One region of the Paenibacillus sp. KS1 genome, then DNA from elsewhere that is predicted to be linked to it. Evidence: riboswitches for the same ligand, from Rfam matches in the RefSeq annotation. Region 1 holds a riboswitch; each other region holds the start of a gene.

Region 1 (10,505 bases):
GCAATTATTATGATGTCTCGAAGAATGGCTATAGCATTACTTCAACATTGCCATCTAATATGCGTGATGTGAATGGCTCACTAATCCGCAGAGGGGAAACGTACCGTCTGTTCGTCATGTCAGTTTCGAATAGCAACTCTGATTACAATGCATTGTCGGGCGCATCTGATTCCATCAATATTTCGAATAACTCAACGGTGTACAGTGCTTCCAATGTAAGAGTAAGTGATGTCGGAGATTATAATGACGGCCGCGATATGATGGTTACCTTCAACCGGGCCTCGGATGAATCGAATATTAGCCAGTATCGAATTATGGTTGTGAAGACGAGCAGATCGTACCGCTTTGATGTATCCGAAGCGAACAACGTATCCAGCTACAATTATACGTCGATGAACCCGAATGGCAGAGACGTTAGCCTCAAGCTGAGCTCTACTGCGAGAGACGTAGATGGGGACCTGATCCGTAACGGAACCAGCTACCAAGTATATGTGCTTTCTGTTGGACGCGGTAGTTATGTGAATTCCCTGTCCAGCGCCTCAGATACGATTACGTTGTCTAACAATTCGACGGTGTACCCTGCAACGAACGTATCGGCAAGCAGTATGGGTGGAAACTACAATGATGGACGGAACCTGAGTGTAACATTCAACCGTGCTGCAGATGAATCGGATGTGAACCATTATCGCGTTATGGTCGTGAAGTCTTCCAATGCAAGCCGTTTTAATCTAACAGAGGCCAATCGAGTTAACAATTGGAACTCAGCTGTCGTGTATCGGAGTGGCAGCAGCTTGTCACATGTATTCGATCAGGATGCAAGAGATGTAGATGGAGCACCGATTCGCAACGGCAACAGCTACCGGGTATTTGTTCTGTCTGTAAGCTCCAATAGTCAAGCGAACAATGCGTTGTCTGCTCCATCTCCAGAGGTGACGCTTAAAGGCAATGCCTCGGTTGATGTCGTGACGAATGTAGAAGCGAAGATTATTGGCAAAAACGGCAATGCCAGCGACATTGAAGTAGGCTTTAATGCACCATCCAGTAATTCATACGTAAATGAATACCGTATTATGGCCGTTCGCGCAGATCAGTCCTATGCATTCGACGCATATAGTGCGGGACTTGTGAATTCATCAAGTTATATTCGGGTTGGGAACCAAAGCGGCTATGTGAGACAATCGCTGACTAGCAGTTTGCGGGATGTTCAAGGTAATGTTATTCAAAAAGGTGTTGCTTACCGAGTATTCGTGCTTACGGTAGCTGACAATAGAAGCGGCTCCTCGAATGCCTTGTCTTCGCCTTCTGGTGAATTTGCCTTGGTAGATCAATCCGTGCAGGCACCTACGAATGTGTTTTTGACAAGAGAAGGGGGGAATAACTTCAAGGCCTCCTTCTCGAAGCCAAGCAACGACAGCGGGATTGCCTATTATGCATTGATGGTCGTTCCTTCTAGCTCAGCGAACTCCTTCAACCTGGATCAGGCGAATCGTTTAAGAGGAGTAAGCGTAATTGGCGAAGAATCTAGAATGTTCTCGCTGTCAGATAATGATGCATATGGAAATCCAATTCGCAGCGGCGTTGCCTATAAAGTATTCGTTATGTCCGTAGCGGATGGGCGCAATGCAACAGTGAATGCACTGTCCACTGCATCCAACGAAATGACAGTTGGTGACGGATATTAATCCCCATGATGTGAAATAGAGAAGATAGATAGATGGCATTCAATAAGAGCCTCGGAATGATTTCCGAGGCTTTTTATGTATCACCAAGAGTACAAGAGAGTTGTGTAATGAGTAAGAAATGACTTCAGTGCTGTCTATTAGGTAATTGGTAGCGTAGAGGGGGTAAACAGTAGCGGTTGTATAGGAGAATCGACAAATGTGTCGAGGCAGTTGGAGATAATTGCACGAATCTATGGGAGTGAGGTAGGAATGGATAGGGATGTTTTTGTCGGAAATAGGGTGAAACAACCTTGAAAGTGACTACAAAATGACAAAAAATGATTTTTCGTGTCGAAAAATTGAAAAGTGTTATGAAAAAGTATTAATCTTTTCATTCGAGCAACCGATATAAAATATGGGTCTTGAGTTGGATAGGGGATGCGACCGTCCAACATGCTGATATGTAATATGTACTTTAGACCTATTCACGCGATACATGTCACAAGAACTAGTGCGTAACATTGCTATGACATTCTTGCCTGATAATCGATCTGCAACACGCAATGGATACATCAAGAAGAACAACATCAGGATTGAAAGGCAAACTCTTCGAAAGATGAGGACGCAAAGCCGCGGGCCTAACATCTTCACGGATTACGGCGGCCGGGTTGCCATTAATGTTGCGGTAACTACACAACGGTTATTCGGTGACAAGGCTATGCAGAATGGCCTTTTTTTTGCGCACAGAAGCTGGGGTAAATGATGGAAATTGTGTTGCTAAAATGGGACGAGTGTACTTCCTACGAAGACATAGATTCATTGATGGATCGATTTATCCCGTTCGTTACACCTGAAAAATACAAAAGGTTAGATAGACTTCGGAACCGTGAAGATCTTTATTGCACGGTTGCGGCTGACATATTGGCCCGCATGCTGCTATGCCGAACCTTGAAGTGTCCGAATAACGAACTTGTTATTCACACTCATCCCTTCGGCAAGCCATATGTGGAGGGTGATCCGGTATTTTTCAACATCTCTCACGCCGGTGCGTTCATAGCAGTGGCATTGGATGAAGCGCCAATCGGGATTGATATTGAGCAAGCAGGAGAATGGAAAATGGACGTGGCTAGGCTGATATGCTCGCCGCGTGAGTTGGAATTGCTTGCAAATACGAACGACAGTCGTGCGCGTCAGGAAATGTTTTTTTACATATGGACGGCTAAGGAAAGTGTTCTGAAGGCATTAGGAACGGGTCTTAGCCTGCCTCCCAGCACATTCGAGATTGTGCAGGAGACAGCTGTACCTATACAGCATAATCAATTATGGAATGTTGATCATAATTATGTAAAGCAATATGTCGTTCCTGTAACAGGCTATAGTATGACTGTGTGTGCACAGCATATGGAATTTGCCAAGCAAATAGAGTACATCACATGGGAGCAGTTGACTCATAGGTTTACGAAATGGGTTGGATCGTACAAAGGAGAGGACGAGAATTGGCTTTCATGGAATTGACAGTAGAACGATTGGCAGGCTATGACGTACATTCTATCGAGCTGCCTGAGGAGACAATGCGTCTTCTGAAGAAGCATTCGACCGAGCATTCGGTCAAGTTGGAATCCGTCATGTTCAGTGCGTGGGCAACGCTGTTGTCCCGGTTCTACAACTCGCAGCAAGTAACTCTTCATGCCGTTCAAGCGGGACACGGCAATGCAAACCATACCGTAGTCAGTCAGGATGACGTAACCTTGCAAGGAATTATGAGCATTCATAACAGCTTGTCGGCTTGCGCAGAAGGACGTAACCTGACTTGCTCTGAAATAGCTTCTGACAGTGATGTGGCAACGTATTGCTGGTACGGAGAAGATGTTCGGCCCGTGCTTCCAGAGGGAGAGCAGGTATGTGACCTGCACGGCTGCATTCAGCATGCTGCTGGAACGGGCGCATTACCGATGTTCACAATGTATTACAAGGAAAATCAGTTCCAGTTATCGACGGTAGAGAAGCTGGGTGAGTACTTCTTGCAGCTGCTGGAAGAAGCTGTGAAGCATCCTCAGAAGCGTATTGGCGAGCTGGAAATGCTGACAGAGCAGGACAAGCGCCAGTTAATTGAGGGGATGAATCAGACGCGAGCTGAATATCCTCATACATTCACGGTTCAGGCGCTGTTCGAGGAACAGGCTCAGATGCATCCGGATCGAGTAGCTGTTATCGAAGATGATCGCGAGTTGACCTATTGCGAGTTGAATGCTCGTGCGAATCAATTGGCGCGCAGGCTGCGGAAGCTTGGCATCGATCGGGAACAGTCTGTTGGTATTATGGCAGAGCGCAGTGCAGAGATGGTTGTCGGTATCTTAGCGATTCTTAAGGCGGGAGGAGCTTATGTTCCACTTGATCCCGATCACCCTCAGGATCGCATTCAATATGTCCTGGAAGACAGTCGTACGAAGCTGGTACTGACTAGCAGATCGTCAGATATAGATTTGCCGAATACCATCGAGCAGGTTCATATGGATAACCCGAGCCTTGCTGATGAATCTAGCGATAATCTGGTATCTGTGAATCAGCCAGAAGATCTTATATATATCATTTACACGTCCGGTTCGACAGGAAGACCGAAGGGTGTCATGGTGACTCATCGCAATGTCATTCGCCTAGTGAAGCGCACGAATTACGTAAAGTTTGGCGAAGGCGACCGTATTTTGCAGACAGGATCGCTTGTGTTCGATGCCTCAACCTTTGAAATCTGGGGCTCCTTGTTGAATGGCTTAGGGCTCGTGCTTATCGACAAGACGACGATACTGGACGCTGAGCAGCTGGAGCAAGCGCTCGTCCGCCATCGGGTTACGATTATGTTCTTGACGACAGCGCTGTTCATTCAATTGGTTGATCGCAATCCGCGCATATTTGCGCCGCTTCGCCAATTGCTCGTCGGTGGAGAGCTGATGTCGCCGAAGCACTTCTATCGAGCGGCTAAGGACTGTGCACCGATTGAGATTTCGAATATATATGGTCCTACTGAAAATACAACCTTCTCTACTTCTTATCTGATGAAGGAAGAGGGAGACGGGACAATTCCTATCGGTACGCCAATTACGAACTCAACCGCTTATGTTGTAAATGATTACGGCATGCTGCAGCCGATTGGCGCTGTAGGAGAGCTGTGGGTCGGCGGTGAAGGCGTAGCACGTGGCTACTTGAATAAGGATGAGATGACGCGTGAGAAGTTCGCGGATAGTCCATTCATAGCTGGCGAACGAATCTATAGAACAGGTGACCTTGTGCGCATGCTGCCAGATGGCAACTTGGAATTCGTCGGACGCAAAGATCATCAAGTGAAGATTCGCGGCTATCGCATGGAGCTCGGTGAGATTGAAGCGCAGATTCATACGCACGAGCAAGTAACGGAAGCACTGGTTGTAGCTTTTGAAGAGTCGCCTGGCCAGAAGGCTCTTTGTGCTTACATTGTAGCGGAAGAAGGCATGACAGCGAGTGCAATGCGCGAGTACTTGTCTTCGCATTTGCCTGAGTTCATGGTGCCGGCATACTTCATGTTCTTGGAGCGCATGCCGCTTACGATCAACGGCAAGATTGATCGGGCCAAGCTGCCTCAGCCTGAGAAGCAGGAGCGCATGTCAACCGAATATCAAGCTCCAGTAACGGATACGGAGAAGAAGCTTGCTGCGATTTGGGAGGAACTGCTTGGCATCTCTCCAATTGGCACAGCGGATCACTTCTTCGAGATTGGCGGGCATTCGTTGAAGCTGGCACAGCTGCAAGCACGCATCGCAGCTGATTTCCATATCTCGTTGTCCTTCAAGGAATTGTTCTCGAATCCATATGTCGGCAAGCTTGCTGCAATTATCGACGGAGGAGCACAAGAACAATACGAATCGATAACGCCAGCCGAGAAGAAGGCGCATTATCGTCTCGCGCCAGCACAGACGCGTATGTTCGCGCTGCAACAGCGGGGCGGAGTTGGCATGGCCTACAACATTCCACTTGTGTACGAAGTGAATGGCCAATTGGATACCGGCCGCCTGAAGAAGGCTCTACACCAAATCGTAGAGCGCCATGAAGCATTCCGTACTTCATTCCATTGGGAAGAGGAACAGATCGTACAGAAGGTGCATGAGACAGTTGCTTTCGATGTGCCGATTATAGAGGCCGAGGGCCGTACTGCTGCTGAAATGGCGAATGAATTCGTCCGTCCATTCCAGTTGGAGGAGCAATCGCTTCTACGTGCTGCGATTGCGAAAATGGAAGCAGACCGCTACGTACTGATGCTGGATATTCATCATATCGTCTTCGACGGAACCTCGCTCAGTGTGTTTGCAGAAGAACTGGCAGCAATCTATAAGGGCGAGGAGCTGGCCCCAATCAAGCTGCAATATAAGGACTATGCGGAATGGCAGTCCACGCGTGTACAAGATGAACAAGCACATGAACAGTATTGGCTGAGTGTGCTTGAAGGGGACATCCCGCTGCTGGATCTTCCGTACGATTATATTCGTCCGAATGTGCAGTCATTTGAAGGCGATATGGTGCGTATAGCATTGTCTGCCAAGACGGTGGAAGGCTTGAAGCAGCTGGCTATCCGTCAAGGAACTACACTCTATATGGTGCTGTTGTCGGTATATAATGTGCTCTTGTCCAAATATGTGGACAAGGAGGATTTGATTGTCGGCTGTGCGATTGCTGCTCGAACACATACTGATGTAGATCGAATGATGGGCATGTTCGTCAACACCTTGCCGATTCGCAGCTTCCCAGAGGGCGGCAAGGCCTTTGCTGATTATTTGAATGAGATGAAGGATACGCTTCTGCTTGCCTATGAGCATCAGGATTACCCGCTCGACAGCCTGGTTGAACGCCTGCAGCTGAAGCGGGACGTAAGCCGCAATCCATTGTTCGATACCGTATTCGTCATGCAGAACATGGGGGATCTTTCGCTTCAAGCAGGAGATGCCGTCTTCACACAGCTGCCTTATCATAACGGCACATCGAAGTTCGACCTGACGCTGGAGGCGATCGAGCGTGAAGAGGAACTCGAATGCAACTTTGAATTCTGTTCGAAGCTGTTCAAACGAGCAACTGTAGAACGATTGGCAGGGCACTTCGAGCAGCTTGCTATGCAGGCGGCACAGCAGCCGTCATGCAGCATTGGAGAACTTGAACTGGTTACGGATCAGGAACGGGAAGAAATCGTGCACCACTTCAATAATACGGTTGCCGAATATCCTCGCCATGCGACTGTACACAGTCTGTTCGAGGAACAGGTGCGTGTAACGCCTGATCGCGTTGCGCTTGTGTCTGGTGAACGCGAAATTACCTATGCGGAGCTGAATGCGGAGGCCAATCGTTTGGCGCATTATTTGCAGAAGCATGGGACGAAGGCTGAACAGCTGGTTGGTCTGTTCACAGAGCGCACACCAGAAATGATTATCGGTGTACTCGCAATCTTGAAGGCTGGCGGTGCTTACGTGCCGATCGATCCAGATTATCCGCAGGAACGGATTCAATATATGCTGGAGGACAGCCGTGTTAATATCGTACTCGCAAGCGACCATTTGGCTGAACGATTGCCTGAAGGACTGAGCAGCATCAGTTTCACGGATTCGAAACTAGCTGTACAGTCAACGGAAAACATAGATGACCTCAATAATCCTGAGCATATCGCGTACTTAATGTACACATCGGGATCGACAGGGAAGCCAAAGGGAGTTATGGTCACCCATCGCAACGTGATTCGCCTTGTGAAGAATACGAATTTCGTATCATTCCAAGAGGATGATCGCATTTTGCAGACCGGTTCTCTCGTATTCGATGCTTCGACATTTGAAATATGGGGAGCCCTTCTGAACGGACTTCAACTTGTACTCGTTGACAAGCCGACGATTTTGGATGCTGAGCAGTTGGAACAAGCGATTATGCGGCATGGCATCACTATGATGTGGCTGACTTCACCGTTATTCACGCAGTTGGTTGAGAAAAATGAGCGCTTATTCGAACCTGTGCGAACATTGCTCGTTGGCGGAGATGTATTGTCTCCGAAGCATATCTACCGGGTGCTTCATGCCTGTGCGCCAATTCAAATCGTGAACGGATATGGACCGACAGAGAATACGACCTTCTCCTGCTGCCACCATATTGCAGCGGAGCAGGACGGATCGATTCCAATCGGAGCGCCGATTGCGAACTCGACGGCCTATGTCGTGAACAACTATGGCAAGCTGCAGCCGATTGGCGTAGCGGGCGAGTTGTGGGTCGGCGGCGATGGCGTTGCGCGTGGTTACTTGAATCGCGAGGACTTGACGAACGAGAAGTTCATCGACAGTCCGTTCAAGGCTGGAGAGAAGCTGTATAAGACAGGCGACCTTGTTCGCTGGCTGCCGGACGGAACAGTCGAGTTCTTAGGACGCAAAGACCATCAAGTGAAAATTCGCGGATATCGTATGGAGCTTGGTGAAATTGAAGCGCAAATCCGAACTCATGAGCTCGTGAAGGAAACACTCGTTACCGATATTGAGGAGTCGCCTGGACAAAAGGCGCTCTGTGCGTACATTGTTACGGAGGGCACGGTGACAGCTGCAGATATTCGTCAGCATCTGCTTGATCATTTGCCGGATTATATGATCCCGACTTACTATGCGTTCCTCGATCAGATGCCGCTGACAACGAACGGCAAGATCGATCGCGCGAAGCTCCCTGCGCCATCGAAGCAAGAGTGGACAGGAGCCGGTTATGTAGCGCCTGACAGTGAGACGGAGATGAAGCTTGCCGAGCTATGGCAGGAGCTGCTTGGCCTGACAACGGTCGGCGTGTGCGACAACTTCTTTGAGCTAGGTGGGCATTCCTTGAAGGCGATCACGCTTGTTGCGCAGTTAAAGCAGGAATACGAGGTCGACGTCAGCGATGTATTCGCATATCCGACAATTCGAGAATTGGCATTGCGGATGAAGTATCGTCCGAACCATATGAAGGATAAGCTGGAGCGAATTCGTGCTATGTATGCAGAGGAAGCGACGGTCGTGGAAGATAAGGCCGTAACGGAGGCTTGGAAGCAGTACCGCAGCCGCAACGAAGCTTATCACAACCGAGAGGTATCGCAGTTGAACTATGCTAAGGTTCTCCTTACAGGTGCAACAGGATACTTGGGTGCTTACCTGCTTCGCGATCTTCTGCATTGTACTGACAGCAAGGTGGTTGCTATTGTTCGCGGGACATCTCCGGAGCAGGCTCGACACAGATTGTACGAGAAGCTGGCCTATTATTTTGGTGCAGCACTGACAGACACGCACGGACATCGAATCGAAGTCGTTAACGCGAACTTGAGTGACGAACATCTCGGACTCGCTGAACACGAATATGCTAAGCTGGCAGATGAAATGGAATGCATCATCCATGCTGCGGCCAATGTGAAGCATTATGGCCACTATTCTGAATTCGTACTGAACAATGTTACGGCGACGGAGCGCTTGTTGGAATTGGCAGCGACCGGCACGAAGAAGGGATTCCACCACGTCTCTACAATGTCGGTCGGGATGGGAACGATTGAAGGCAAGGAAGCCGTTCTCTTCACGGAGGATGACTTGGACATCGGACAAGTGCATGACAACTATTATGTAAAGACGAAATTCCAAGCGGAGCAATTGGTAGAACAGGCGCGTCTGCAGGGGCTGCATACGAACATTTACCGAGTTGGTAACATTGTATGTCACTCAGAGAGCGGTCAGTTCCAGGAGAATATTCAGGACAATGCGTTCTACAAGACGATGAAGTCCTTCATCCAATTGGGGGCCGTTCCTGATTCCGGTCAGGATACAGACTTATCCTTCGTAGATCAGGTGAGCCGTGCGATTATTACACTGCATGACAAGCCTGCCCTGCATGATGAGATCTACCATATCTATAACCCGCATCTGATCAGCATGTCCGAAATGCTGGCTGGGCGGAATGATGTTCAGGTTGCGAAGCTGCCAATGGAGAAGTTCCTATCCTATCTGTTCGAGCAATATGAACAGGGGGCGAAGCTTGAGGCAGTCGAGAATGTGATGCTGCATAACGGGTGGATGGATGAAGGCGCTGCGCTGACAGCGTTCGAGCTAACTGCAGAACGGACTGCATCTACGCTTGCTGCATTAGGCTTTTCCTGGACTGTACCTGGTGAAGCTCAAGTCACGAATATGCTGCGACACGGGTTCGAAGTTGGCTTCCTATCTCTTACGAACAAGTAGGCCAGCAATTCGGAGCGATATTATGTGCAGGGGGGATGGCATCGAGAATGGCAGAAGAGAGGTTGATTGCGGTTCATATGCAGCTCGAAGAGCGCCCTATCATAACTTGATAGGCATACGGAAATCAGCCAAAAAGCAAAAAGCATTGGCATGAAACGACATATTGGGTAATATTCAGTATGTGCAGTAGACAATCAGTAACACCATACTTATGAATTTATTACATCTAGGAGGAGATTTTCCATGTTCGAAACGAAATACGAAGCATCTAAAAACCGTGTGTATGTTAAGCTTGAAGGTATGATGACAATTGAAGAGGCCAAAGAATACGATCAAGCTGTTCGTCGTGAAGTTGATAAAGCGAAGGAAGGCTACACATTCTGCATCGATATGGCGAAGGCACAACCAGCACCAGCTGATGTGAACGATTATTTGGCAGGATTGCGCGACTACATGGCAAACAAAAAAACAAAGGGATCTTCTATGATCGTAAGCTCCGCTCTGACGAAGCTGCAATTGTCTCGCTTGGTTAAAGATCTCGGCGGTGCATACGGCGTAGCTCAAAGCTACGAAGAAGCAGATCGCTACTTGGACAGCTTGTAGTCTT
Region 2 (10,505 bases), on a different contig from region 1:
ACTTCCGCCTTCTCAGGCGTGTAGCCTGGGATATCCAGAGCTTTCAACGTAATGGACTCGCCAATTTTACCTGAATGAGAAGTGTCATCGTTAGCGATGGACTTGCCCGTATCCTTATCGACGAACTTGATCGTGATAGGGAGTGCTGTCTTCTTGTAGAAGAAGGTATACTCGTTGTCCTTGGCCTTAAATGTGTATTGAACTTCGGCGTTCTCAGGCGTGTATCCCGGGATGTCGAGTGCCTTCAACGTAATCGTCTGTCCGTCGGTGCCGGAGAGCGAAGTATCGTCGTCAGCGATGGATTTGCCAGAGTCCTTATCCACATACTTAATTGTTAGCTTTTGTGGAGCTAGCATATATCCGAACCATACTGTTTTGTTAGGTTCCTGCAGTGTTAACGTTTCTTCTGTAGGGTCGGTGCCCTTTTTCAACACATAGTTATCAAGCTTCGGAGCAGGAACCTTGTACTTCGGCCCTATATCCAGCGCATCCTTCCCATTGACAGCGAAAGACTCGCTGTACAACTGCTCTGCAAGATCCACACGTTCGACAACCTTGCCGTCTGCGTTAATAGGCTCGCCTTGTTCATTAACCTTGTAGCCTTTAACAAGAATGGAGCCTTTGCCGAAGCTGACTTGAGGCACTTCAAAATCTTTTGTTGTACGTTGATGATTCACATCTGTATATTCCATGGTGGTTCGTCCGTTTGTCGGGTAATTGACATCAGCACTCGGATTTTTAGAAGAGTCCATTTTGATGGTATATGTCAGGGTTGCCGGACTTCCCTCTACGATGTTGCCAACGTCCCATACAAACGTTTCCGAAACTGAATCCCATTTCACCGTGCCTTGAGATGCTGTATAGTCTTGCTTTTCAACAGGTGCATTACCTTTGAAAATAAGGTTAAACATTTCACCCATCGGATCCTTGACTATAGCATTTTCAGCCGCGTAAGAAATTTTCCCTGCCAGTTCAGAGAAGACCTTCTCCAGCTCTGCGCTGTCAGACGGGTAATAGTTGTTTGCTGAAGCGCTGTTCTTTAAGACATATACAGCGTTAGCATCACTGCCGACCTCGAGCCCGATCGAATAAATGGTGATTCCTGCATCCTTGGATGTTTTGGCTTGAGATATCGTAGGAATTCCATTGTCCTTAACCGTATATTTATCTATCTTGTATCGATCTCCGAACAAGCCAGAGGATAAATCATAGCTGTTGCCGGAACCGATAGTCTTGGTGTAGTCAAAGTTGGAAAGTACAAAGTTATACTTGTTATTGGGCCATGAATAAGGAGCGGCTTTTTTTGCAGGAGAACTGAACGTTGGCGCACCGTCACTAAGCAGCACAATAAATTTATTTTTAGCTGAACTCTTTGTAGTTAGTAACTGATGTGCTGTGTTGAGAGCGCCTTGTATGTTTGTCCCTCCGGAAGCCGAGATACCCTTAATATTGTTCAGGAGCTTTTGTTTGTCATTCTGGCCAAGAAATCCGGATGATGTGTCCTCTGCGCTGGTGCTAAACGTGACAAGAGCAATTCTTGTTTTGACGTTGGACAAAAGCAGTGTGTTTACAAATTTCTCCGCTGCTTTTTTGGCATTGTCTAACCGTTTGTAGTTTTTCATACTGTCTGACTTGTCTAAGACAAGTACGACATCGGTGTCACCGGCTTCAACGTTCTTCCCTTCGGCGGTCAGAGTAATCTGCCACTCTCCTGGCGTCCCGGTTGGCTTCGCTGTCTTGCTTAATTTCACAGCACCTGGCTCTGGCCAAATTGGATCACGTGCGGCTGCATCTGCACTTTGCAGTGTGTGAGGAATAAACCCGAAGAACACGGCAAATACGCACAGCCATGTTACGGCCAACTTTACTCTACGTTTCATTCAATTCGCCACCTCATTTTTTCATTTTATTCCTCCCCTACCGAAGTGAGTCCATGCCTCCTCATTCTTATTTATATAGCTCAACGGACAGTTAATTCCGCCAGAACTTCATATAAATAAAAAAAGTCCAGCTGCAAGTAACAGAATTGTTAGTTGCAGCCGGACTATCATAGGTCGTACGACCGTTAGACTCCGAAGCTTTGCGGCCTAATCTTTCGATTAGTGTGCCCTATGTGATTGATCAATCATAACACTTCTTATTCAAGCGAAGATGACTGTAATCATAGGCATAGGGAACTATCAAGCTCAATATAGGTTACGAGGAACAATTTGTCAATGATAAGAAAATACTAGTTTGTATACATACTACAAGTATTAACCTACTAGAGTTGATTCATACCTGATAATAGATAATCAATCTATATGCCTCCAACTTTATAACTATTCATTGCTATCAGAATGGAAATAACGGATTGAATTGCTCCAATGCCCGTACGATAATGAGTAGAGCAGATAATCTAGCAATCGGCTTCAGGAATACCAAGGTGTGTCGAGTGAGACTGAATGAAGAGCAAATAGAGCTTAAGATTTTTGTAAGGATTGAGTAAGGAATTAGAGAGGAATGCCTCATACAATAAAGTCATCGGGAAGCACGCATTGAGCGGGAGGAGATACTGGCATGACGTATTTATTACGTACACATCATTTAACGAAGACGTTCCAAGGTAAAGAGGTCGTCTCGAATGTGAATATGAACATCCGTCAAGGAGAGATATATGGATTTTTGGGTCCGAATGGGGCCGGTAAGACAACAATTATGAAAATGATTACGAACTTAATTAAGCCTACAATGGGTCAAATTGAAGTATTTGGGGAAGCGCTAGCCCCCAAGTCGTATCATCTGCTGGCTCGGATGGGGACAATTATCGAATATCCTGTATTTTATGACAAGCTGTCGGCACGAGAGAATATGGAGCTGCACTGCGAGTACATGGGATATCACAACATGAAGGCCATAGATGAGGCATTGGAGCTGGTGAAGCTCAACCATGTGGGTGATAAAGCAGTTAAAGATTTCTCGCTTGGAATGAAGCAGCGGCTAGGGATCGCCAGAGCGATCACAACGAAGCCGGAGCTGCTTCTATTGGATGAACCTATTAATGGGCTGGATCCGATAGGGATTAAGGAAATACGCGATTTGCTTCTTATGCTGAGCAGACAATATGGTACAACGATATTGATATCAAGTCATCTGCTGGGTGAAATTGAGCTAGTTGCAGATACGATTGGTGTCATTAATAATGGTCGATTAATTGCAGAAGTGTCTATGGACGAGGTTCGTATGAAAAATAGCGAATATATTGAGATTGTGACGAATGATTGCACGCGAGCTGCGTTCCTGCTCGAAGATAAACTAGGCATACACAATCTACGAGTCATGGACGAGCGCATAATTCGAGTATATGATCCGAATATCCAGCAGGGTATGCTGACGAAGGAACTGGTCATGAACGATATCTTAATCGAATCGATCCATAAGAAAAACAGCTCCCTAGAGGAATACTTCTTATCATTGTTGGAAGGGGGCGATCATGTTGCGTAATTTGATAGGTTTGGAGCTTCGCAAGCATCGCATAGGAGGGTATATCCGAAACGCGATTATTGCAAATATTGTCGCGATTGCCATCTTATTCTTGATGTTATACAGTCCTAACATGATGGAAGAAGTTGTTTTCGCGGATTACACTGCCCTTTTTGTGGGTGTGGATTCATTTGTACGAATGATCTTTATCGTCTTTGCAGCAGTATTGATATCTCGGTTCATTATTGATGAATATAAATCAAAGACAATAAACATCCTATTTATGTATCCAATAAGTCGGAAAAAGATCCTCCTCAGCAAGTTGGCCATTATCGCCATCTTCACATTTAGCAATATTATTGTGTCTGAAATTGTGCTCAACGCGATCTTGTTGACAGCAAATGCAATTGTACCCATTATACAAGAGCCCCTGACTTTGTCGATAATTGGGGGAGGGGCATTGAAGTTGATCATGAATGCAATGGCTGCAAGCATTATGAGCCTCATTCCGCTATATTTTGGCATGAAAAAATATTCGACACCGACGACGATCATGTCTTCCTTGCTCATTGTTTCCATCGTGTGCTCGAATAATGGGGGAGTCTCGCTGAATTCAATCATTATCGTTCCGATCATCTTGGCACTGATCGGTGCATTCGTAATGTACATGACAATAAAGAAGGTTGAGCACGTAGATGTGGTTAATTAGTTGAATACGCTGACGTTGTCTGAGCCTGAGAAGACTTGGACAACGGGAAATTAAAACAAATTAAAAAACAGGAATTGCTATTTGGGTAACCATGTGGTAAGATGACTATATTCAAATTTGACCTGATTCACATATTGCAGAGGGTTATTTTGAAGCTAGAATAACCTTGTCCAATATGTGAATTTTATTTATTTATGTAAATAAGAGGTCATGTAAATTTTAGGAGGTATTTGTTCATGCAAACAGGTACAGTTAAATGGTTCAACGCAGAAAAAGGTTTCGGTTTTATCGAAGTTGAAGGCGGCAACGATGTATTCGTACACTTCTCCGCAATCACTGGCGACGGCTTCAAAACGTTGGACGAAGGCCAACGCGTTGAGTTCAACGTAGTTGAAGGCAACCGTGGACCACAAGCTGAGAACGTTGTAAAGCTGTAAGACACGAAATTACAATGCCCCAGACCTAAGGTTTGGGGCATTTATTAATTTTATGCGGCAGGGATGCCGTATGAATAGCAAAGAGCCGTCCTCAGGGGCGGCTCTTTGTGTTTCTGCTTCGCTTTTGTTATATTCGCAGCCACGCCATTTATTTGTCGATCTTTTTTGTTGTAGAGGCAGTATAGCGGGGATGAAGTATGTTATGCTATTGTTCGAAGCGAGCTTATGGCGGCTTCCTCTCGTATGACAATGGCAATCATATTGAGCCATTTCGGACAGATAAATATAGAGGCTGGTGGATACGTACAACATGGAACTATCCGAGATAACTTCTTATTTTACCGAAGAGCATTTGAAGGCGTTGTTGGAGCAATTCCGTTCCTTCGGGCCGCTGCCGGGCATATTACTGACGTTCATGAAGTCCTTTATCCCGCCGCTGCCTACCCTCGTTATTGTAGGTGTGAATGCTGCAGTATATGGGTTGTGGCTCGGATTTCTCTATTCATGGATTGGAATCGTGAGCGGCTGCATGCTGACGTTCCTCATTGTGCGCAAGGCAGCAGGCCACCCGTTGCTCGCTCGCTGGGCTGAGAAGCCGAAGGTGAAGAAGAGCATGCTGTGGGTGCGTCATAATGCATTCAGTTATGTCTTCTTGCTTAGTATTTTCCCAGTAGGTCCCTTCGTTCTTATTAATATGGTCGCGGCTGTTGCGCGCATGCGAATCCGCTCCTTCTTCATTGCGATTCTCTTTGGCAAGGCGCTCATGGTATTCTCCGTATCCTATATTGGTCACGATATACAACGATTTATTGATCATCCGCTGCAACTTATTTTTGTCGTCCTATTTATAGGCCTGTCTCTGTTGATTAGCAAAAAAATTGAAGCACGCTTCACGCGGCATACTTCTGATGAAGAAGGGCATATAGACGCTGCCTTAGAACAGCATAAGCAGTCAGTGTAGAAGGGCGATTAGGGTCTCGGCTGGAGGTAGAATGATTGCGCCCTTCCGTCTAGTCAACGTCGCAGCTGCATGTGAATGATGATCCCCGGATAACTCCGGGGATTTTTATTTGCGACCATCTGCAGTTGGCGTGAACCGTAGAGCCTGTATTATGTCATGAAGTGAAGGTGCCTTTTGCTTTGTTTACAATTTCCGTAATACGTGACTCGTGCTGCTCTAGCTTCTTTTTGGACTGATCGATTTGACGAATTAGGGAGACGAGGGATGTTAGCGACTGAAGTGAACTTTTGGCGTCTCCCTTCTTAATTGCTTGATTGAGCGATGACCATAGTGGCGTAGTGCGTTTCTGTAACTCACTAACCGTGCTTCGTTCTGATTTCATTTGGGCATTCACGGTATTGATGCCTGCCAGAATATCACGTACGCGTTTTACGAATTTCGATTTGCTCTCACGTGCCTTCTTTACTGCTTCTACCTTTGTTTTAATGTCCATTCTTGCTAATTGCACTGCGGCCTTCACAATATCGCGCTGCTTGCGCAGTATTTCTTTTTTGTCGTCTTTTTTGGAGCCCATGCGGGATAGCTGATCGTTCAGGAGCTGGTATGAAGCGAATAGCGGTTCGTAGCGTTGTCTTGTTTGCTTTAGAGAGGCTTCCAGTTTATTAATCTTGTCGGTATCCCAGTGTTGAAGCTTACTGCGTACATTAGTCAGGTTTTCTTTATTTTTTGCTTGCACCTGCTTCAGGGTGTTGTCTCGTTGCAGGCTCTGATTTTGCAAGGAAATGAGCTCGCTGTACATGGAGTCTATGGAGCTGGCTTGGGTTGGGGTAGCGGATTCAGCTATCTTGGTCAATGCGGTCTTCGCTGTGGGGGATAATTCCTTGTTTGCTGCATGCGATACAGCGGATAGCAATGGCTGTAGAAGCAACGCGGCGAGCAGTACTGCTGAGACTTGCCAACCTCTCTGTTTCATTTGTAAACCTCCTCTTGGTCGTTAACTTCAGGACAACAAAAAAACCCGCAAGAAGGGCATGATTGCCCATTCCTACGGGTGCTTCCGTCGCAAGAAATTACGATATATTATTTACATGTAAAATATAACCAAATGAATAGGGTCTTGTCAAGGTAGTCTGGATATCTGATTGGACAGAGAAGAGGCATCAACAGATGCATGTTGCAAAAATGTAAGTAAATGAGGGTGGATTGTCATATTAATCAATAGGTACTGTGAATGGCTCGTTGTATACTGGATACTATAGAAAACAGTGAATGTATGAAGAACTTCAAGTTACCCTACCCTTAGGAGGAATGAAATGATGATCGTAACGACAACACCATCGATTCAAGGCAGAGAAATTGTAGAATATATAGATATTGTAACGGGAGAGACAATCATGGGCGCCAACGTCGTACGGGACTTCCTTGCCTCTGTGCGTGATGTAGTAGGCGGTCGCTCTGGTGCATATGAGAGCAAATTGAAGGAAGCGCGTGTCATTGCGATGGAAGAAATGAAGGATGCGGCAAGACGACTTGGCGCCAACGCAATTGTCGGCATTGACGTGGATTATGAAGTGGTGCGAGAAGGCATGTTGATGGTTGCAGTAAGCGGTACGGCAGTCGTTGTTCGTTAGTACAAGCGCTAGAACATAATAAGAATAAATAAGAGGTCTGTGTCTCATTGTGAGCGCACAGACCTTTCGCTGTAAAAAAATGCGGCCAGCCTCAGTCCATAGACGGATGAAGCCAGCCGCGGACGTCGAAGCTGAGCGATTCTACTTCGTGTGGGCATAATTGGTGTTGTTCGTTAGTGTAGGGAGCATACGCGACGATTCAACCATTGTAGACTGGCAGATCGGGCAAATGGGGGTGTCGTCGAATGTGAAGTTCTCCCGCATCCAACAGGAGCAGCCGTCCTGACTGCATTGCCAGATGGATGTTTGCTCCTCGGGAACTGGCTCGGGTTGTTTTTTTGCATAGTACATGGTAGAACCCTCCTTTTATTTGTGCGCGCTGATGAGATGGGATAAATAAAAGCGCGGGCTGAATGAAAAGAACTGCCCCTATGGACAGCCCTTCTATTCACGGTTGACTCGGCAAGTTCCAAGTATGTCTGCAAGCGCAGTCGGTACAGTGAAAACGAATGTTATGCAGCTCACGAGCGTTTTCGCATGTTGCCGCTCTTCTATTATGTGAGTCGACTTCGAAAAATATGCGAAATTTTCTAATTTCTCATGATGTTGTAAATGAGTGAAGGAGGTCATGTCGATGGATTTCATTCCCGATCATCTTGCCCCGCATCTGCGTATTGTGTTCGTTGGTTTCAATCCAAGCTTGAGATCAGGGGCAACGGGGCATCATTATGCGAATCCACGCAATCGATTCTGGCAGATCATTTATCGAGCAGGTCTGACTCCGAGGTTGTTCCAGGCGGAGGAAGATGGCGATCTGATTGAATTAGGCTATGGATTTACGAATATTGTTGCCCGTCCGACTCGAGCGGCTGCGGAGATAACGGCAGAGGAGTATGCGGAAGGGCGCCAGCAGCTTCGTCAGAAAATTGAGATGTATAAGCCGAGGATCGTATGTTTTGTCGGAAAGGGTGTGTATGAGAAGTACAGTGGGCGTGCGGGCATCAATTGGGGTGTACAGGCAGATCCGGTTGTAGAGGGCGTATATGAGTTCGTCGCCCCTTCATCCAGTGGACTTGTCCGTATGAAGCTGGATGAGATTGTAAGCATCTATGCAAGACTAACAGAGGCACTTGATCCCGGTGGCGAATGATGAAGAATGGGCTTATATTTGATGCAGGGGACTAACAGGGAGTAAAAGCGAGCATTATTACAAGCGAACCGTTCTGTTTCATGAAGATGATGCTTCTTGCGGTCAGATGCGGCAGGAAGAGGGAACACCACATTTTTCTAACAAGAGTCTACTCCTTATACTTAAATAGGCTTAAATTGTGCACGTACAACAAGCGAGGAGTGACTTCTGTTTGAGTTACGAACAAATGTTAGATAGACGAAATGAACTGTTAAAGCGGAATATCCAGCAATACATTGCACAGGACAATCAGCACGGACTGAATTCACAAGAGCAATATTTGATGAATCATATGATTAAGGAGCTTCATCAGAACATGCATGATCTGCATGCTAGCCATAAATAAGGCAGTATGTAGGACTGTTGATGATATACGGGAATCGGGAAGAGAGCGTCTGCGTGAGCAGATGCTTTTTTTTGTGCAGGCTACGTACGGTTGAGGGGGTTGTCTGCTGCTTGAATCCGATTCAGCTCTGTGGTAGACTACTGTCACAAAATAAGTAGTCGGCTAAATAAATGAATGGGAGTTTATAGACAATGGAAGATACGTATTTGGATTCGTTAGAGGTGTTGCTGTCACAGGTTGTGCGGGCATACAACAATGAAATGATGAAGAAGGTGCAGGATGTGGGCATCCATCCTGGGCAGCTGCCGATGCTGTTTCTGCTTAGTGATCAAGATGGGCGGAGCCAGAAGGAATTAGTGGAGAAGGCGAAGATTAAGCCAGCAACGGTTACGGTGATGCTGAATCGTTTGGAGAAAGCGGGGCTCATCGAACGCCGTGCGGATGAGGAGGACTTGCGGGTTTCCCGCGTATATTTGCTGCCAAGAGGCAAGGATGCCGTAGGGCATGTGCAGGAGGCCGTGAAGGAAGTGGAACAGCAATGCTTCCAAGGATTCCGCGAGGAGGAGAAAATCCTGCTGCGTCGTTTCCTGCTGCATATGCATCACAATCTGTCTGCTCATGATGAAGAGAGGGTAGGCGAATAGAATAGCAGCCGCTGTTTGCTGTTAAAGGGTTTCTGCAATAAGGCTACGAGCCGTCCCCTCCTGCAGTTTGTATCATTAGTTGCCAAACTAACGTGAAAGGTGCGCTGTATTCATGAAACAGTTATTTGCTTATATCTTGCCTTATCGAAAAGCGGCTTTATGCGCGATGCTCCTCATGCTCGTTGAGGTCATATGTGATCTGATGCAGCCGACGCTAATGTCCCATATTGTAGATTATGGTGTAGTGAATCGGGATATGGGATATATCGCAAGAACAGGGCTCATGATGGTCGGCATCGCCTTTGTCGGTATTGCGGGTGGAATGGGCTGCGTTTATTTTGCGAGTATTGCTTCACAGCATGTTGGCGCAGATATCCGCTTAGCCATGTTCAAGAACATTCAGACCTTTTCCTTCGACAAGTTGGATCAATTCCATACTTCCTCTCTGATTACGCGCTTAACGAATGATGTCGTACAGGTGCAGAACGTCGTGCTGATGATGCTGCGCATGATGACTCGCTTTCCGCTATTGTTCATGGGAGGGATCGCGATGGCGTTCGCGCTGAACGCGCAGATGGCTCTTATATTCGTTGTAACGGTTCCTTTGTTGTTCGGGGCACTTATTCTTATTTTCCGCAAAGGTATTCCTCTATTCAAAAACGTCCAAACCAAACTCGATCGATTAAATGGTGTAGTGCGCGAAAATTTAGCAGGCATCCGTGTTATTAAAGCGTTTGTTCGCTCTTCGTATGAGCAGGAACGATTTGAGAAGAGGAACGCTGACTTGTCAGAAGTAACGGTGAAGGCTGCTCGAATTATGGCGCTTATGATGCCTGTTATGATGCTGGTTATGAATTTCAGTATTGTAGCTGTTCTATGGTTCGGTGGAATCAAGGTAGACGGCGGCAGTATGCAGGTGGGAGAAGTCATCGCCTTTACGAACTATATGATGCAAATTCTGTTCGCGCTTATGATGGTGGGGATGATGCTTATGATGCTGTCTCGGGCTAAGGTGTCTGCAGACAGAATATCTGAAGTGCTGAATACACAGACGGACATTTCAGATATCGCTGCTGTTCGTAACGTTGGACTGGAAGTGGAGCATGGGTCAGAGCATGCAATGGAA
Region 3 (10,505 bases), on a different contig from region 1:
ACGTCCAAGGAAGAGATTTTGGAGGCGGTTATGAAGCAGCACTCAGATCGTACAGTCGACATGTTCCAGACCCTAATACAGAGTACTCAAGCAGCGAATGCCCGCGAGAAGCTCATTTCCCTATTGGAAGCTCTTGCAGCTGATCACGATGCGCACTCTCTTGATGCTCTACTATGCTCACAGATCCATAATCCACAGTTTGTCGTGAAAGGGATCAAAGATAGTGTGCTGCAGGATGCGACGCAGCTTGCTTCTCTTATGAAGCAGGGGGTGAAAGACGGATCGATTATGACCGAATATCCCGATGAATGTGCGGAAGTGTTCTTGCTGCTGCTGAACGTATGGATGAACCCAGTACTGTTCATGCGGGATATCGAGGGAACCGTTCAACGTCTGCAATTTTTGCAGCTGATGATGAAGCAATTAGGCGTGGATGTCGTCAGCGACAGCTTGATTCAGAAAGTGATGGAGCAATACAAGAACATGGGGGCTTTCCTGAATGTAGAGTGAAGGAGAAAGATGACATTGCAAACGCATGTAGGATTTATCGTTGGATCTGTCATCGCGAGTGTGGTTCTAATAGCGGGAATCATCGGACTCGTGCTGAGCAAGCGGCGTGGCGATACAAGTACTTGGGCAGGCTGGGCGGTTCTGTTTGGCGTATGTGCTTTAGCAAGCGCAGTCATTAACTTAGGAATTGCAAAGTGAGAATGAGGGGAGCCTGTGATGAAGATGAGGAGGAACTTGGAGAGGGGGAGCGCATGAATATGAGAAATAAGAGGCTGCTTGAATCTACGAAGAGGCTGTCTGACAGCACCTACAAGAGAGCAATGAATCAGGCTTATCAAGCTGCACATCCATCTCGGAAGGCGGCATACAGAGGTGCTATAATAAGTGGTGGTATTGGACTGTTGCTGCTGACTGTAGGAGGAGTCGTACTTGGGCTTGGTCAGACGGGATGGGGATTAAGCTTGCTCGGCCCCGGAATTGTGGTTGCAGGTATCAATGTATGGAATGTCCACCGAATTTCAAGTAAGGAGTAGAATAACTTTTTTTTGCACAAATAGATACCAACCGTCGGTATATTACTTATGATTAAATCGATTCCTTACCCTGTAATTGATTTTTTATCTTCATTAGACTGGGGCCGGGAAGGGAAGGAAGACTGCCTTTCCCGGCCTAGTAGCGTTACTATTGTGTATCAATGAAACGTAACTTCGGGATATTCACTGCTGGCGCCGTTCATCAGCGCTCCGCCAGTACCCTTCAGGTTCTTACTGAAGAAATCCAGAACATAATGATTGACGACAGATGACCCTCTGTACCCGTCGATTGTTCCTGTAATACCGGCGTATTGCAGGAGATTCGAATAGAGCTGCAGGTCGGTGAAATTATAATGCTTCGCACCTTCCAATTGAATGATGCTTCCGCCGTGCTGCTTTACTTTCTCCATTATGGCAAGCTCTTGTGCAATGATGCTGCTCATCTTCGCATCTGTAATAAGCCCCTTGCGCTGCTGCTTCTTCATCTCGGTGAACTTATCAGCCTTCAGGAACAGGGCGGGCTTGTCGGCTAGTCTATTGATGTCTAATTCATAGAGAGAGCCATCCATATTGACCGCCGCCTTGACGCGAGGGTTCGTGTTCAAGACGTTAAATGCGGTCGCGCCCCCGAAGGAATGGCCCATGACACCAATCTTGTCCATGTCGATGGCGCCCGTAAGTGGGCTTGGCATGTGACCAGCATTCAAGCCATCCAACTGGCAAATGACGAAATTCACATCCTCCGTCCATACCGTTCCGATGGATTTGCCTACCGTATAGAAATTATCCATGTTGAAAGTGGTTCGATAGTCTGTATTTGTGCCATCTGGAAACGCTGTAGCTACTGTGCTGTACGGATGGTCGATGGAAGCGACAATATAACCGTGGCTGGCCAGCTGCTCGGCTTGAGACACATGAAGCAATCGGGTTGTCCCCATTCCATGATTGATGATTATTAATGGATAGGGAACTAAAGAATGCTGTACTGCTGCTTCTTCATAGGCATTGCTGCGGATGTACTTCCAATAATCGAAGATCGGTTCAGGGAGCTTGATAAATGATGATAATCCCTTTTTATAAGCAGCGATCATCTTTGGATCCTCAGGAAAGACGGATACGGTCTTCTCCACATTATCTACTCGTGCGGGGTACCAGAATTGAACGAGGAGTTTACGTTTATCTCCACCGTTCTCCGTATAGATCTCCTCTCGTCCGTTATCCGTTAGCGACATCGTAAATGTGCCTACTTGATAGGGTCCCTCCAGTTTCGGCAGCTGAAAAACAGGCAAGCATGACGACAACAAGACGTTCAATGTGATTACGACGCAGGATAGGCCAAATAAAGTATAGCGCACAGATTTCCACAGATTGAACGTGCTGGATGACCGTATACTTTTCCAACATAGACTCCCCGTTATTACGATAGTTAGGCTGTACACGCCGAACATCTGCCATCGATAACCCTCTTGCCACAAGTGCAGCGTGAGAATGGACATGCTGATTGTACTGGCTACGATGCCGGTTAGCCGGGGCAGTTTGCGTGTAAGTAGAGTACTTATCAATAATGCAAAGCAAGAGAAAGCCAGCAATATTTCATAGAGCCGCATAACGTTCCTATTCCTCCCGTTCTTCAGAGCGTACTTGCCTCTGTCTATTGAGCGTAAAGGGTGAAGATTAAGGAGAGGTCGATCGTTCGTTTAAAATTCGTTTAAAGAGTGAACCGCGTATGTTTCAGTTTTTGTTCAGAATCATGGATTATTGTGTAAGTAGACTCTCGCCTAATCGTTGAAGCAGAAGCAGCCTATACATAGAGCCGGTAAGGAAGGGGGGAGCTGCACTTTATTAACCGATTACGGGAAATGAAGTTGAAGCTCGAACTAAAGCTGAAGAGGTGAATGTTACGAGACATGAAAGAACGTAGAAAGACCTTATATGTATTTTTAGTAATTGCGTTGCTATTAAATCTTGTGTTCCCACCTACTATGGTGAGTGCATTTGATGGATTGCTAGATGATAGCTCTAATAGTCTGACGCAGAGTGTGACAGATGCGACTTACGGCAATGCCCCTAGTGTGGCGAAGGCAACTTATGGGGAGATCAAGGAAAATATTATAACGAAAGTAACCATAAAGGATAAGGATGGTAACAATATTACCAAAGTCCGCCCTGATATCGGCGATAAGGTACAAATCATTCTTGACTGGAAGCTCGATGATGGACATAAGTATGGAAATGGTTCAACATTCAAGTTCAAATTGCCTGATCAATTTGGAGTGGATCGGGAGTTAGTTGGTGAACTTGAAGGAGGAAGCGGAACTGTAGGTACTTACGTTGTAACGAAAAATGGTGAAGTGACATTCACCTTTAATGATGAAATCGATAATGGTCAAGGTTTGAACGGTTTCTTCGAAGTTTGGCGAGAATTTGACGAAAGCAAATTCGATGGAGGAACGAAGCAAGAAATCAAGTTTGATGATATCGGATTTTCCTTCGTAATTAATTTCAAAAGTAAAAATGAAAGCAATATGACCAAATCTGGCTCACCAGATAAGACGAGAAATCCGAAAAATATCAATTGGAATATCGAACTGAATCGAAACAGTGAAAAAATGATAAATGCAGTATTGGGAGATGAGCTTCCAAATGGCTTAGTATTAGACAAATCCTCCATCAAAATATACGAAGTCAACGTTCGTCGTGATGGTGGTGAAGCGATAAAGGGAGCCGATGTTACTAGCAAGTTTACGATAAATCCTGATGATTCCAAATTCAGTATTGCGTTTGGCGATATTGATCAGGCTTATCGAGTTGAGTATGCAACGATAATTACTGATTTGTCGGGCTATAAAGATGGTACAAACTATCGAGCAAAATCATTTAAAAATTCAGCGAAGCTGACAGGAGATACGCTTCCCAAGCCCTATGAAGTTACAAAAGAAGTGGAAATTACATTCAGCAAACCGTTGAACAAGAAATCAGTTCATTACGATTCTAGTACACAGACGATTACATGGACAATTGAGTACAACTATAATGAGCGAACCATTGATCAAAAGGATGCGTGGATTAAGGATATCTTCGATAAGAATAATCCTCAAAAGCTGGATGAGACGTCATTTGTCGTTAAAGAGATGACAATCAAGGATTCAGGCGCAGCTGTGGAGAAATCAGTCCCTGCACTTGATCAAGGGAAAGATTACATCGTCGCATCTACAGCGGACGGTTTCGAGTTGAAATTCAACAAATCGATTAGCAGTGCCTATAAAATTGAATACAAAACGAAATCTGTTAACCGCGTGTACGACAGCACAGAGGTTACGAATAGTGTGGAAATACATGATGGTACAACAGAAGTCGGAAAACAACCGATTGCTCAGGTCATTTTCAGCAAATCTGACGGTGTTGTTGACTTTAAGAATAAAGAGGTTACTTGGACATTAACAATTAACTCTGATAGTAAAGAAATGAATAAAGTTAAAATTGAGGACACATTCAGTACGAATGTATTTGATTTTGTACCAAGCAGCGTTGTAATTGAAGAGGTTGGTACACAGAAGAAGCTGGTAGCTGGGAATGATTACACCGTAACAAAGACGGCTGCAGGCTTTGAAATTCTCATCGAGCAAATCAAAACAAAGCACAAAATCACATATGTAACAAAGTTTGATCCTAATAAATTTACCAAGGAAGAAATCAACACGGCAAAACTTGTGGATTGGAATGAAAAAGATCCTCAGATTCCTTACATCAAAGTAACTGGAAAAGCGAAACCGGATAAATATACGGTTGCAAATGGAGACAAAGCAGGCAGCTACAATGCGATAACAAAAGTGATCACATGGCAAATTGACTTCAATTACAATTTGAATGAGATTAAGGAAGCGGTCGTTAAGGACTTCTACACAGAGGGGCAAGATTTTGTAACGGGTTCCTTGAAGGTGTATGAATTAAATCTTAAGGGCGGCGTAGATGACGTTGAGAAAGGAAATGAAATCAACGATTATACGTACCAAAATGTGAGTGAAAACGGTCAAGACGGTATCGTCATTACCTTCACGAAGAAGCCCTTAAAAACGGCATACCGTATTACGTATGAAACTAGTTTGAAAGGTAAACAGGTATACAAAACTTATAAGAATAATGCAAAAGTGTATGATATGGGCGATGCCGGAAAGAAAGTATTCGAGAAGTCGGCAGAAGTTCCACCGGCATTTGGCGGAGAGTATGTATCCAAGAAAGGCGAGCAAGGCAAAGGTGAGAAGTCTGATCTTGCATTATGGAAAGTTTTCATTAACCGAAGCCAGTCCTTTATTGACAAAGGTGCGGTTCTAACAGATACCTTGTCAAAGGGTCACACATTGGATCAAAAATCGATTAAGCTCTATAAGCTTGGAGCGGGAGAGGCAGGAGCACAGACTGGCGGAACACTGGTTGAGCCTCTGGACAGCGTAGCGAAGCTCGAATTTAACGGGCAAACCTTCACGCTTACGTTCCCAGACAGTCTGGAAACATCGTACCGATTGGAGTATCAATCCTATATTGATGCTAATGACGGTGATGTCATTACCAATGATGTGTCTTTTAAGGGGCAAACAGTGGGTCAAGGCAACAAAGAGGCACAAATTCAGGTGAGCCTCTCTGGAGCTGGAGGAGGAGCAATTCCTTCTGGACGCGGTAAATTAATTATTAAAAAAGTAGATGCAAACAATGAGAAAATCACGCTACCAGGAGTTGAATTTGAACTCTATGATCAATCGGGAACTGTCTTACTAGAAAAATTGGTTACTGATAAGAATGGTGAGGCAACTTTTACAGATAAGAGATTTAGAAAATATAAGCTCAAAGAAGTAGAAGCGCCAAAAGGATATTTTATTCAAGGTGATGGTTGGAGCTCTGTTTCGTTCAAAAAAGACGAGCAAATAGAAGTCATCAAAAACACGAAAGGCGTATGGGAATTCGAGTTGACCAAGGTCGATGCGGATTATCCATCCAAGGGGCTGCAGGGTGCCATCTTCAAGCTTCAATTAAAGGATGAACATGACGTGTATCAGGATGTTCCTGGTAGAACGGATGAGCAGACGGATAAAAACGGGAAGCTTAGGCTGAAAGAACTCCAACCCGGAGGCAAATACCAACTTATTGAGGTAAGGGCTCCTGAGGGATATAAGTTGGATTCAAATCCAAAGCCAATACAATTTGAGATTAAAAAGGATCAGACAACATTAGCAACGCGTACGGTTGAGAACACACCACTTCCTGGCTCCATTACTGTAACTAAGAAAGATGAAGCTGGCGGTGCGTTGCTCTCTGGTGCGGAATTTGTCCTTAAAGATGCGAAAGGAAATATCATTGCTACGAGGCAAACTGTTGCAGATGGTATCCTGAACTTCGAAAATTTAAAGAGCGGCACCTACTATTTAGTAGAAAAGACAGCGCCAGAAGGGTATGTGCTCAATACTCAGCCGATTACAGTTGAAGTCAAGAACGGAACGGACACACCGGTTACCGTCTTGAACAAACTGGTTCCAGGATCGGTGAAAGTCATTAAAGTGGCGGCAGGTACGAATACTACACTCCCTGGTGCAGAATTCCGTATCCTTGACGCACATAAGCAGCCAGCCAAGGATCAAACAGGCAAAGAATTGACACAGTTGGTAACGGATGAACATGGCCAATTAATCATTACGAATCTGAATCCAGGCCAATACTTCGCGCAAGAAACGAAGGCACCGGTAGGGTATGTGTTGAACGGTGATTTATTCGAATTCACAGTAAGCAAGAAGGCAGTAGCTGAAGTGAAGGTACCGAATACACGTGAGCCTGAAGTGCCTAAGACCGGAACTGCTAAGATGGTTAAAGTTGATGCGGCCAATGAAGAAAGGAAATTGCCAGGTGCGGAGTTCCGTTTGCTGGATGCGAATAAGCAGCCAGTCAAGGATCAAGCAGGCGTGGAATTGCCGCCGCTTATCACGAATGAGCATGGCGAAGTCACGATTCCGAACCTGTATCCGGGCAAGTATTATGCAGAAGAAACAAAGGCTCCAGCCGGATTTGTGTTGAACACGGAATTAATCGAGTTTGATGTGAACGCTGGCAAGGAAGCAGTAGTCATTGTGCGTAATACACTCGATTTGCCGCCGACGGGTTCAGTGAAGCTGATTAAGATTGCTTATGAGAATAAAGAGAAAAAGCTGTCTGGTGCCAAGTTCCGCCTTCTGGATACGGAGAAGCATCCGGTTAAAGATGAGGCAGGAGCAGAGCTTCCGATCTTAACGACGGATACAAACGGAGAAGCATCCCTTCCAGCCTTGAAGCCGGGTAAATACTTCTTCGAGGAAACAGAGGCTCCAAGCGGTTATATTCGCAACACTACATTGAATGGGTTCGAAATTACGAGAGGGCAGTTGACTGTCGTTACGGTCGAGAATGTTCGTTATACCGATGGAGGGGGAGGGGGCAAGACGGATCCTTACGAACCGTGGGAGCCAAGCAAGCCAGGCGACAAGACACCTCCTAAGACAGATCCGAACATTCCAACGATCCCTGGGCAGATCGTCGATCCTACAGATCCAAAGACGCCAACAACGCCAACAAATCCTGGAACGACAACTGACCCTGATCAGCCTACGGTACCTGGGGAGACGACAGATCCCGACACAGGAAATACGACGGAGCCGGGTGGAAGCAAGGGCAATCCAGACGGTGACAAGGATGATGAAGGAAATCCTGATGATGCAGATCTAGGGGGCAAGACGGATTCGAAGAAGCCGAATCCTAAGCCGGGCGGCAAGCTGCCGCAGACCGGTGAAGAAGCCCCTGTATCGCCAATCGTCGGTATGATTCTAATCACTGCCGCAGCACTCATGTGGATTGCTCGGAAGCGATTATTTGTAAGACGTTGATGTGATGACCCGCTAAGGAGAGTTCCTTGGCGGGTATCCTACTATTCTGTCCACATACAGAAGATTACAATCGTTCAGGAGTGTACAAGCAGTTCTGTTGCATGTTACCATAGACATATAACGGTTACATTTGGATAATGGCAAACCCTCGCGAAAGCAGGGGACGCAAAGCCACGGGTCTAATGCATTTACACAATGCGATGACAGCCGGGTTGCCCTAATTGCGACAATACGAGCGTCTATTTAAGTGCGCCGCCATTAGGGTGGCGCTTTTTGTATATATAAGAAGCGCCCCTGGTGTTCATCTCATTCGAGCGGATAACGTCAAAGAATGGGAGATGGTAAGAATGCGGACACGTTGTACGGCAACAACTGACAACAACGCAAACTGGCAAGTAGAAGCAAAACAATCATTGGTAGGCACCAAGCGACGAATTGCAATAGGGCTTAGTGCTGCATTGCTGTTCGGCATGTTCATGCCACAGCCAACTCTCTATGCAGCGGATGAAACAAGCGGAAGCGGAGCTGCTGCATCAGAATTGAATGTGCCACAGGTGGCAGGAGTCAAGGTTCAGGGCATTTCGCTCGGTATGAGTGAGAAGCAGCTCTTCGAGCGACTGGGACAACCAGCACGCAAAGACGTAAGCGAGTACGGGTTCGAGTGGTACATCTATAACAAGGATTATAAGCAGTATGTGCAGGTCGGTGTGCTCAACAAGAAAGTTGTAGCTCTATACTCGAATGCTAAGGCTGATTATGGCAGCATTGGATTTGGTTCGACGAAGCAGGAAGTTACAGCAGCCTACGGGTCTTCCATCAGCCGAATTAAGAAAGGCAATACCATCTATAACTACAAGGATAACGGCGGAACATACAGTATGCACAAGGTAGGCGACGCTTATGCGACGGTGTTCTATGATGTGAGTCAGCGCGGCACGGTAACAGCTGTCCAATTCATTGCTGAAGCTGTGGAGTTGTCGTTCAAGGGTTACTTCGGTACGCCTAGCGAGCAATTGCGGACAAGCTTCGAGCAGCAAATATTCGATCTAGCGAACGCAGTTCGCGTACGCAATGGCAAGAAGCCGCTGCAATGGAACGATAAAATCGCAGGAACAGCACGCAAGCATAGCGGTGATATGGGAGAAAGAAGCTTCTTCGATCATAATAATCCGGATGGCAAGTCGCCGTTCGATCGAATAAAGGCAGACGGAATCGTATATAAGTCCGCAGGAGAGAATATTGCCGCTGGCCAGACGAGTGCCATCTTCGTTCATGAGAACTGGATGAACTCGGAAGGGCATCGTGCTAACATATTAGGAGATTATTCGCGAATGGGTGTGGGCGTATTTTTCGGAGGTAAATCGAAAGTCTACTATACGGAAAACTTCTATACACCACGAAGCTAGCAGGCCGTGGTAAAAAGACGCCTTCAATCCAACAGAAACAGTAGTTTGGAGGCGTCTTTAATTGATGCGGCGTTATGGAGTCTTCTCCATGACAGCCTTCACAATAAGCCGGTGTGTGGCTGTGTCGATTGGATCACAGGTGATGAGTGTCAGCTCCCGATCCGTTGGATTCTGATCGAGAACGGACAGATCTTCTGGGGTCACGACGGATTTCGATTGCACGGTATACGTGTAGGTCTGATCCGACGTTTCTAATTGAACTTTATCCCCCTTTTTCAACTCATCGAGCCTGTTGAAGTGTCTGCCGAATGTCAGACTGCGATGGCTCGCCAATACAAAGTTGCCGATCTCGCCCGGCATTCGGCCGGGGACAACGATTCCACTTCCAACCTTGAGAGAAGCAGGTGTGGCTCCTTCTACCATAGGTTCTCGCAGATCGATTTTGTCGATCGATATTGCCCCATATACAAGGAGACCGTCAATGGATTTAGGCTCCCGTTTTTTTGGTGTGATTGAATCGGTTTGTGTCTTGGAGGTTACTTGAATGCTGTCTTGCGGCAAGTTGTCCCACTCAGTAAGAAGCCGAAGCTCTCTTTGTTGTTCGTTGTATTGATTCCACTTCGGATATAGGATAAGAGCTAACCCAGCAAAGAGAAACAATAGAGCCGTGAAACCAAGCAATCTGGACATGTTTTGATTCTTCTTCGTAATAAGAGGCACCCCCTTAACGCACTATGTCTGTGCCTCTATTGTACCGTATGTAGCAATATGTTTTCCATAACCCACCATGATGGTAGGTGCGGTTCGTAGGGAATCGGATAGCAACAGTGAAACTCAATTGCAGCAATCTGATGCTGGAAGGTGGCGTTAGCAATCTAAGGTGATGAGGATCCTTCCTTAGGGGAAACCTGCTGAAGGATTGCTTTATGCATCCAAATGGCAGCTTGTGAACCTTCCGCCATTGCAATCGTAACCTGTTCCGAATGCACACATACATCTCCTGCTGCCCATACGTTGGGGACATTGGTCATTTTCGTACGTGGATCCACCATAATGTGTTTATTTTCATGCCGCTCTATCCCAAGCTGTTCTGCGAGGGAGGACTTCACCTCATTGCCTCCGAAGGCAACAAATCCACGCTCTCCATTAATGAT

Evidence for each region. A riboswitch is a leader RNA that binds a small molecule or an ion and turns the genes downstream of it on or off. The one in region 1 is predicted to bind cyclic di-GMP.
Region 2: another riboswitch for cyclic di-GMP. It lies ahead of BBG47_RS15465 (VWA domain-containing protein); the one in region 1 lies ahead of BBG47_RS00640 (4'-phosphopantetheinyl transferase family protein).
Region 3: another riboswitch for cyclic di-GMP. It lies ahead of BBG47_RS16880 (CAP domain-containing protein); the one in region 1 lies ahead of BBG47_RS00640 (4'-phosphopantetheinyl transferase family protein).

The regions. Positions count from the first base shown of each region.
Region 1 is NZ_MAIS01000001.1:135,966-146,470, forward strand. Features, by position in the region: gene BBG47_RS00635 (stalk domain-containing protein) at 1-1,682, shown strand, start outside; cyclic di-GMP riboswitch class I at 2,251-2,337, shown strand; gene BBG47_RS00640 (4'-phosphopantetheinyl transferase family protein) at 2,421-3,176, shown strand; gene BBG47_RS00645 (non-ribosomal peptide synthetase) at 3,167-9,898, shown strand; gene BBG47_RS00650 (hypothetical protein) at 10,142-10,501, shown strand.
Region 2 is NZ_MAIS01000043.1:8-10,512, forward strand. Features, by position in the region: partial or broken gene BBG47_RS15465 (VWA domain-containing protein) at 1-1,880, opposite strand, end outside; cyclic di-GMP riboswitch class I at 2,032-2,119, opposite strand; gene BBG47_RS15470 (ABC transporter ATP-binding protein) at 2,560-3,483, shown strand; gene BBG47_RS15475 (ABC transporter permease) at 3,473-4,171, shown strand; gene BBG47_RS15480 (cold-shock protein) at 4,408-4,608, shown strand; gene BBG47_RS15485 (TVP38/TMEM64 family protein) at 4,919-5,569, shown strand; gene BBG47_RS15490 (hypothetical protein) at 5,724-6,542, opposite strand; gene BBG47_RS15495 (YbjQ family protein) at 6,886-7,200, shown strand; gene BBG47_RS15500 (cold-shock protein) at 7,342-7,551, opposite strand; gene mug (G/U mismatch-specific DNA glycosylase) at 7,835-8,350, shown strand; gene BBG47_RS29940 (hypothetical protein) at 8,562-8,735, shown strand; gene BBG47_RS15510 (MarR family winged helix-turn-helix transcriptional regulator) at 8,927-9,379, shown strand; gene BBG47_RS15515 (ABC transporter ATP-binding protein) at 9,492-10,505, shown strand, end outside.
Region 3 is NZ_MAIS01000049.1:24,035-34,539, reverse strand. Features, by position in the region: gene BBG47_RS16905 (TetR/AcrR family transcriptional regulator) at 1-510, shown strand, start outside; gene BBG47_RS16900 (hypothetical protein) at 526-708, shown strand; gene BBG47_RS16895 (hypothetical protein) at 762-1,043, shown strand; gene BBG47_RS16890 (alpha/beta hydrolase family protein) at 1,202-2,650, opposite strand; gene BBG47_RS16885 (SpaA isopeptide-forming pilin-related protein) at 2,951-7,945, shown strand; cyclic di-GMP riboswitch class I at 8,075-8,165, shown strand; gene BBG47_RS16880 (CAP domain-containing protein) at 8,293-9,351, shown strand; gene BBG47_RS16875 (class D sortase) at 9,424-10,041, opposite strand; gene BBG47_RS16870 (NAD(P)/FAD-dependent oxidoreductase) at 10,227-10,505, opposite strand, start outside.